2 regions of the Pseudoalteromonas sp. Z9A6 genome follow, and region 2 is predicted to be linked to the other one. Evidence: predicted binding sites of a transcription regulator. Region 2 holds the regulator's gene; the other holds the start of a gene.

Region 1 (4,435 bases), on a different contig from region 2:
CGCGGCGGCACCGATACATCGGCTGTAGAAATAGCAGCGGCTATAAAAGCTGACGAATGCCAGATCTATACAGACGTTGACGGCGTATATACTACAGATCCTCGTGTTGAACCTAACGCGCGCAGAATGAGCCAAGTTACCTTTGCCGAAATGCTAGAGCTGGCAAGTTTAGGGGCGAAAGTTTTGCATATTCGCTCAGTAGAAGCCGCAGGAAAACATAATGTGCCACTTAGGGTGCTTTCGAGCTTTAATCCCGATGAAGGTACATTAATAAGTTTTGAGGAGAACGATATGCCAAGCAAGGTTGTATCGGGGATTGCGTTTAATCGTGACGAATGTTTAATTAAGGTACAAGGTGTGCCAACGGGCACGCAATATCTTTCAAAAATATTGAAACTTTTTGCCGAAAATGGCATCGAAATAGATATGATTAATCAAGTTAATCATAACTTTGAAAAAATAGACTATGCTTTTACTGTGCACTCGAATGATTATCTGCAAGCACTTGAATTATTGAGTGAAGATCAAGCTCAGCTCAGTGCTCAAAATATAAGCGGATTGCAAGCAGTAGCTAAAGTTTCTGCTGTTGGCATGGGTATGAAATCACATTCTGGTGTCGCTAGTTTATTTTTTGATGCATTAGCGCAGGAAAATATTAATGTGGTTTTAGTCTCGACTTCAGAGATTAAAATTTCAGTTTTAATAGATGAAAAGTACTTAGAGTTGGCTGTTCGTGCATTACACAAGGCATTTTTAACAGAAAATGGATAGATTGCGAGTTTTTACTTACTTTTCAGTCTAATTTTCATTAGTATGTTTAAGCGGAATCTTATAATTTTTATTGGAACATGGGAGCAAGAGAATGCTAATACTAACTCGTAGAGTAGGTGAAACCCTAATGATTGGTGACGAAGTAACAGTTACTGTTCTAGGTGTTAAAGGAAATCAAGTTCGAATCGGTGTTAATGCACCAAAAGACGTATCAGTGCATCGTGAAGAGATTTACATGCGCATACAAGCTGAAAAGTCGAACCCTAATCCGGGCAATGCTTAATCAACACGTATACGTAGTTGAGTAATTAACTCAACTAGACTAAAAGCCACTCACTGAGTGGCTTTTTTGTTTATAAAAGCGAGTGTTTCAGGACTAAGTATTTGTTTTGATATGTACTGCATGCCGCTTTTGTTTTTAATAATAATACCTTGCTGGGTGTCAATTACTTCGCTTATATTTTGCCATTCTAATTGATAGCTTTTGTAATGATTAGCAGATTTAATACCTTCTTCATCAAAGGTAAGTGTTACCTCAGAGCCTGATGCTCTGCTGAGCATTTGTCTGGTTACCCACCATGGTCTGCGATAGTAAAAAGCGACGCATTCGAGTACCGCTAACATGATCATAAACGATCCTAAGTAATGATCATCTAAAACATAAATGCCAAATAAACCAAGCGCAACTAACAACACAAGTAAAAAGTATTTAGGTTTTGCACGCTTACTATAAGGGAGTGACTCATCAAAACACTCGTAAAAGTAGGGTTTATCTAATGTGTAGGTGGTTGTGAATGCCATTTTGCCTTGCTTTAAATATCGTTTTTTTTATTTTAACAAGCTAACTGCTAAATGAGCAGCTTTATAGTCAGTGATTTTATTACTGGCACAAAAAAACGGCTCGAAAGCCGTTTTTTTAGCGGTACAAGAAGAATTAACAGTTAGTTTCTTCAGCGTTCACGCCTTCTTTAACATTTTCACATGCATCTTCAACAGAGTTTTGCACGTCAGTTACTGCTTCGTCGATACGTTCGCCAGCGTCTTCTGCATGGTTGTCTTCACAACCCATCATGAAAAAACCTGCAAATACTGCGATTAGTGCTGCTTTTAAAGTTGTAGAGTTCATAGTGTAATTCCTTGTAAGTATTAATTAATTTTAGTGTTTGTTAGTTGAATGCTTTATCTACCTGGGTGATTTACCACGTAGTGCACCTGAAACTAATGAAATCACTAAAAGTACTAAAAAGATAAAAAATATAATTTTTGCTATACCAGCTGCGGCACCTGCGATGCCACCAAAACCTAACACTGCAGCGATTAAAGCAATAACTAAAAATGTAATTGTCCAGCGTAACATTGTTTTCTCCTTGGTTATCAAATTTGCTCATAACAACTAATGCCAGTTATATGCCAAAGTTTATTTTTTATAAATATCAATTGGTTATGGTTTTTTACTGTTGTTCTAGTTATTAGTTGGTTAGTAACTTTTACGCTTTGTTATGTAAGTTATTCACACTGTTGCAAATAACTGCTAAATATTCACTAAATAGGGTTTATTTGGTAAGACCAATTAACAAGTGGCAATGGCTTTGCATTTAATATTAAAAGTTGGTGTTTATTTTTACTTAGCTTGATAGTTAATTAACAACTTCCATATAACTATTAGCTATAGTCGTTATTTCTTGTATGTATTGTAGGGCGCGTGATTGCTGAGTTATAGCATGTAAATTAATTGAGTGTTATGTTGTGTATTGTTTAATTGGTTTTACCAATTTACAAGATGTAGACAAAGCGATTAGTTTTGTTATTATCCAGTGAATAAATATTTAATTAAATCGATTTTTTATTTTCGATATGGGTTTCAAGGGGAGAAAAATGGATATAGGTGCTCTACTCACAACGGCTGGTAACTTAATGCTTACTGGCATGGTTGGGGTGTTTGTATTTCTGTCGATATTAATTGGTGCAGTAACGCTTATGTCTAATTTGGTGACGCGCTTAAGCGAACCTGACGTGGCGACACCAGTTAAATCACCATCTTTTAAATCTCAAGGTGTGCCTAATGAGCACGTCGCTGCTATTAGTGCTGCCATTGCTCAGTACAAATCAAATAATAAATAAGGGGCACACACATGGCTAAATTAAAATTAACAGAATTGGTATTACGCGATGCTCACCAATCATTATTAGCAACGCGTATGCGCCTAGACGATATGCTACCGATTGCTAGCAAATTAGACGATGCGGGTTATTGGTCTATTGAATCGTGGGGCGGTGCTACATTTGACTCGTGTATTCGTTATTTAGGCGAAGATCCTTGGGAGCGTATTCGTGCACTTAAAAAAGCGATGCCTAATACTAAACAGCAAATGCTATTACGCGGTCAAAACTTATTAGGTTACCGCCATTACGCTGATGACGTAGTTGAAAAGTTTGTAGAACGTGCACATAAAAATGGCGTTGACGTATTTCGTATATTTGATGCAATGAACGATGTTCGCAACCTAGAAACAGCTGTTAAAGCGGCTGTAAAAGTAGGCGCTCATGCTCAAGGTACTATTTCGTACACAGTTAGCCCAGTTCATACACTTGATATGTGGCTAACTCTTGCAAAACAGCTTGAAGATATGGGTTGTCATTCAATTTGTATTAAAGATATGGCGGGTTTATTAAAGCCGTACGATGCTGAAAAACTAATTAAAGCACTTAAAGAAACTGTATCAATTCCAATTGCTATGCAGTGCCACGCTACAACAGGTTTAAGTACTGCTACTTACCAAAAAGCAATTGATGCTGGTATTGATATGCTCGATACCGCTATTTCATCAATGAGTATGACTTATGGACATTCCGCAACTGAAACTATTGTATCGATAGTTGAAGGGACTGAGCGCGATACTGGGCTTGATTTAAACCACCTAGAAGAAATTGCTGCTTACTTTAGAGATGTACGTAAAAAATATGCGGCATTTGAAGGTAGCTTAAAAGGGGTTGATGGGCGCATTTTATTAGCTCAAGTACCTGGTGGCATGCTTACAAACATGGAAAACCAACTTAAAGAGCAAGGCGCAGCCGATAAGCTTAATGAGGTTTTACTTGAGATCCCACGTGTACGTGAAGATCTTGGCTTTTTACCTTTAGTAACACCAACGTCGCAAATTGTTGGCACTCAAGCGGTACTTAATGTGCTAACGGGTGAGCGTTATAAAACCATTACTAAAGAAACTGCTGGCGTATTAAAAGGTGAATATGGCTTAACACCAGCACCAATGAATAAAGAGCTACAAGAGCGCGTGCTTGATGGAGCGGAAGTTATTACTTGTCGCCCTGCTGATAACATTGCACCTGAGCTTGCAACGCTTGAAGCTGAGTTATTAAAAGAAGCACAAGAGCAAGGTTTAACACTTGCTGATGATCAAATTGATGACGTATTAACTTATGCATTATTCCCACAAGTTGGTTTGAAGTTTATTAAAAACCGCAACAACCCAGATGCATTTGAGCCAGTACCTTCTGTTGAAGATAAAAGCAGTAAAGCACCTTCTAAATCAGTTTCAAATAGTAACAAAGTGAAGGCTGAGCAATACAGCGTAAAAGTAGATGGTAAAGTTTATGACGTAGTAGTAGCGCAAGGTGGTGAACTTAAGGAAGTAACATTAAAAGA
Region 2 (4,435 bases):
GGTTTTACGCCATTGCACACGGAGCAATTGAGTCGAGTTTTTTACGTATTAGTCCATCACTTGATATGGCAAGCCAATCAATGGGTAAAAGCCAAGGGCAAACGCTGCGTTTAGTGCATCTACCTTTACTGCGAAGAGGGTTACTCACTGCTGCCTTATTGGTATTTATTGAATGTATGAAAGAGTTGCCAGCTGCGCTATTGCTCAGACCGTTTAATTTTGAAAGCTTAGCTACTCATGTATTTCAGTATGTGAGTGATGAGCAATTAGAGCTTGCTTCAATATCTGCATTATTTATTGTTATTGTTGGGTTTATTCCTTTGTATTTTATTAATCGTTCTATGGAGCAGCGTAGTTAAATGAGTAGTTTAATTTTACAAGGCGTGAGCTATCACTATAACGGCACAAAGGTTATTCACGATTTAGATTTAACAGTGGGTAAAGATGAAATTGTTTGTCTACTCGGGGCGAGTGGATGCGGCAAAACAACCACATTAAAGGCGATTGCAGGTTTAATTGAAGCCAAGCAAGGGTCTATTTTTATAGACGGTAAATTAGTGAGTGATGAGCAATCTTTTGTCTCACCTGAGCATCGTAACATCGGCATGATGTTTCAAGATTATGCGTTGTTTCCGCATTTAACGGTGGCAAATAATATTGCATTCGGGCTTGGTAATATGAGCAAAGCTCAAAAGCAGCAACGCGTTGATGAAATGCTTAAGCTTGTGCATTTAATTGGATGTGCTGACAGGTTTCCACATCAGTTATCGGGTGGCCAACAGCAACGCGTCGCTATAGCTCGTGCATTAGCTTATAAACCTAGTTTATTACTCCTTGATGAGCCTTTTTCAAACATCGACACACAAGTACGCTTTGAATTAATTGCCGATATACGTCGAATTATTAAGGCAACTCAAGTATCTGCTGTGTTTGTTTCACACTCAAAAGAAGAGGCGTTTGCGTTTTCAGATACACTTGCCATTATGCATCGCGGTAAAATTGAGCAACAAGGCACGCCTGAGCAGCTTTTTGCAGCTCCATGTTCAAAGGAGGTTGCAGAGTTTCTGGGTCAGGGCATATACTTAAGCGCAGAAGTGTTAACCGCAACTGAATATAAAACACCATTTGGTTTAGTCGAATCTTATGTTGAGAGTAAGCATAATGTAAGTGCAGGGCTTATATATGTGCGCCCTCATCAAATAGAATTAGTGGCAGATAACCAAAGTGACAAATTCAGCAAGCGAGCTACAATCATAAGTCGTCGCTTTATTGGTTCGGCGTATGTTTATTCGCTTGTTATTGATGAACAAGAAATTGAAGTTGCTGCACAATATGGCCAGTCATTTGAAAATAATGATCAGGTTATAATAAAAATAAAACCTCACACGGTGAATTTTTTCGAATCGTAATTAATTTGTTATTCGCTGTGTTTTTATCTGTAAAACTAAGGAATAACAATGGCGCAAGCGCAATCAGGGATTTGTGCTGAAGCAAACTTACACGGTTTGCACTTATTTTTTAATGTGTTTGATGGTCAAGACGAATCACTTCGCGCAAAGTTAAAACAAGTAAGCGCTATAGAAGAAGAGTTTAGCGATCAATTTTCAGAATCAATGCTCTCTTGTATGGTTGCTATTGGTGCGCAATACTGGCCGCATATCCTCCCTGAATACACTCCAAGCGAATTACAGAGCTTTCCCAATATAACCCATAGCGATCACCAAATGAGCGTACAACCGTGCGATTTATTTGTGCAAATTCGCTCTGACCGTGAAGATGTTAACCATTTATTTGCGCTGCAAATTTTAAAATTATTTGCCCCCGATGTTGAGCTGGTGGAGCAAATTCGTAATTTTCGTTTTTTAGATGGTCGTGATTTTAACGGTTTTATTTATGGTGGCGACACCGCACATGGAAGAAAAAAGCGCGCTACGGCTTTAATCAGCAACCCTGGTAGCTTTGAAGATCAGGGGAGTTATATTCATGTTCAGCGTTATAAACATGATTTAACTATGTGGCAGCATTTATCATTGAGTGAGCAAGAGCAAATAATGGGACGTACGCGTCTTGATAACACGCTAATTACCCCAGCGATCGAAACCAGCCATGCTTCGCGAAGTGAGCTAAAAGACGGAGACGGACAACCGCTACTATTAAATCAAAGCATGCCTTATGGCGACGTGTATGAGCAGGGAATGTTATCAATTACATGCGCTTGTACGGGCACCGCATTTGAAAAAGTACTTAATAGTCGTTTAGGGGAAGGGGATTGCTACGACCACTGGCTTGATTTTACTCAAGCCGATATGGGCTCTGCTTTCTTTGCACCTTCAATAGAGTTTTTAAAACAAATTTAATTTGCTATTAAACCGTATCAAATAAAATGCGAACGCGTTCAAGTGTTACATCTATTTCAGATATTTTAGCAGGAGCGATAAAAATAGTATCGTCGCCTGCAATTGTTCCTAGTACGCCATCTGCTTTACCTAATGAATCTAATAAACGTGCAATAAGCTGAGCAGCACCTGGGCTGGTACGAATGATGATCATCATTTCGTTGTGCATAATGTCGATTACTAATTGGCGTAATGGGCTTTTAGCCGTAGGTACACCCATTTCAGCAGGTAAGCAGTAAACCATTTCTTGTTTGGCATTGCGTGTGCGTACAGCGCCAAATTTACTTAACATGCGTGATACTTTACTTTGGCTTATATTGTCAAAACCTTGATCTTTTAACGCATCAACTATTTCGCCTTGAGAGCCAAAATTTTCTTCTTTTAATAGTGATTTAAATGCTTTTACCAGTGCTTCTTGTTTATCTTGTGGTTGCATAGTCTTTATTCGTTTTTGTTATTTATGCCGCAAATTCTACACAAAAATGAATAATTATGCAGCAGTTGTTTAGTTAACTTGCCAGTTTGATGCGTTAAATCACATAAGTTTACGACTATGGTCGAAAATATACTTGAAATAGACAGGATAAATTTGTTTTTAGTCGCTAATTTCATTATCTTAAGAGCCACAAATGTTTCCTACCTCAAATTACGGAGAATTCCAATGAAAGTTGCTGTATTAGGTGCTGCAGGCGGTATCGGCCAAGCGTTGTCTTTATTATTAAAAACAGGCTTACCAGCTGGCTCTGAATTATCACTTTATGATGTTGCACCAGTAGTACCAGGTGTTGCGGTTGACCTTTCTCACATCCCAACAGATGTTAAAGTTGCAGGCTTTGGCGCAGACGATTTAAATAAAGCGCTTGAAGGTTCTGACATCGTTCTTATCCCAGCGGGTATGCCACGTAAACCAGGTATGGATCGTGCTGATTTATTCAATGTAAATGCTGGCATCATCAAAACTTTAGCAGAAGGCATTGTTGCCAGCTGTCCTAAAGCGTTAGTAGGTATTATTACTAACCCAGTAAACGGCACAGTTCCAATTGTTGCTGAAGTATTCAAAAAAGCAGGTACTTACGACGCTAAACGCGTATTCGGTATTACTACGCTTGACGTTATTCGTTCAGAAGCATTTGTTGCTGAACTTAAAGGCGTAGACGTAGCAACTGTAAAAGTACCAGTAATTGGTGGTCACTCAGGCACAACTATTCTGCCTCTACTTTCTCAAGTTGAAGGTGTTTCTTTCACTGATGAAGAAGTTTCTGCACTTACTCCACGTATCCAAAATGCGGGTACTGAAGTTGTAAATGCTAAAGCCGGCGGTGGTTCAGCTACGCTATCTATGGGTGCTGCTGCAGCTCGTTTTTGTATGTCTTTAGTTAAAGGCCTACAAGGTGAAGAAGTTGTAGATTACGCTTACGTTGCTGTTGAAAATGGCGATGCAGAGTACTTTGCACATCCAATACGTTTAGGTAAAAACGGCGTAGAAGAAATTCTTTCTTACGGCGAACTAAGCGCATTTGAAACAAAAGCAAAAAATGACATGCTTGAAACTCTGAAAAAAGACATCAAAGAAGGTGTTGATTTCATGGCGTAATAGCCGCTTTAAGCAACAAAAAAGCCTGCATTTGCAGGCTTTTTTATTGCTCAGAATTAATGTCACACTGTGTAACTAGTTAAAACTAGTGGTCGCGGTCAACCGCAATACGGGCAAGGCTTATAAGTGCTTGCTTATAGTCAGACTCAGCTAAAAAGTCTAAACAGGCAATGGCTTTTTCGGCCTCAAGCTCTGCTTTTTGCATTGTAAACTCAAGCGCATTAGTTTGTTTTAGTGCAGTTAAAATTTCTTCTAAATGCTCCATACCATTACTGTGCTCTATTGCATCACGAATGAGCTGTGTTTGCTGCTCGCTACCATGTTGCATAGCATAAATAAGCGGAAGGGTTGGTTTGCCTTCAGCTAAATCATCGCCAATGTTTTTACCTAGCTGCTCAGCATCTGCATTGTAATCGAGTACGTCATCTACTAGTTGAAACGCAGT

What was found. The regulator ArgR, encoded in region 2, controls arginine synthesis, uptake and breakdown. The targets are predictions, from matches to a motif close to ANTGAATANNTATTCANT.
Region 1: the regulator ArgR is predicted to act here: its motif matches at 2,585-2,602, upstream of GQR53_RS12885 (OadG family transporter subunit).

Annotation. Positions count from the first base shown of each region.
Region 1 is NZ_WTKZ01000033.1:18,038-22,472, reverse strand. It holds gene GQR53_RS12910 (aspartate kinase) at 1-771, shown strand, start outside; gene csrA (carbon storage regulator CsrA) at 863-1,054, shown strand; gene GQR53_RS12900 (YcxB family protein) at 1,105-1,572, opposite strand; gene GQR53_RS12895 (hypothetical protein) at 1,706-1,897, opposite strand; gene GQR53_RS12890 (DUF1328 family protein) at 1,955-2,128, opposite strand; gene GQR53_RS12885 (OadG family transporter subunit) at 2,647-2,892, shown strand; gene oadA (sodium-extruding oxaloacetate decarboxylase subunit alpha) at 2,904-4,435, shown strand, end outside.
Region 2 is NZ_WTKZ01000068.1:3,988-8,422, reverse strand. It holds gene GQR53_RS18035 (iron ABC transporter permease) at 1-359, shown strand, start outside; gene GQR53_RS18030 (ABC transporter ATP-binding protein) at 360-1,409, shown strand; gene GQR53_RS18025 (Dyp-type peroxidase) at 1,458-2,357, shown strand; gene argR (transcriptional regulator ArgR) at 2,365-2,832, opposite strand; gene mdh (malate dehydrogenase) at 3,058-3,990, shown strand; gene ispB (octaprenyl diphosphate synthase) at 4,076-4,435, opposite strand, start outside.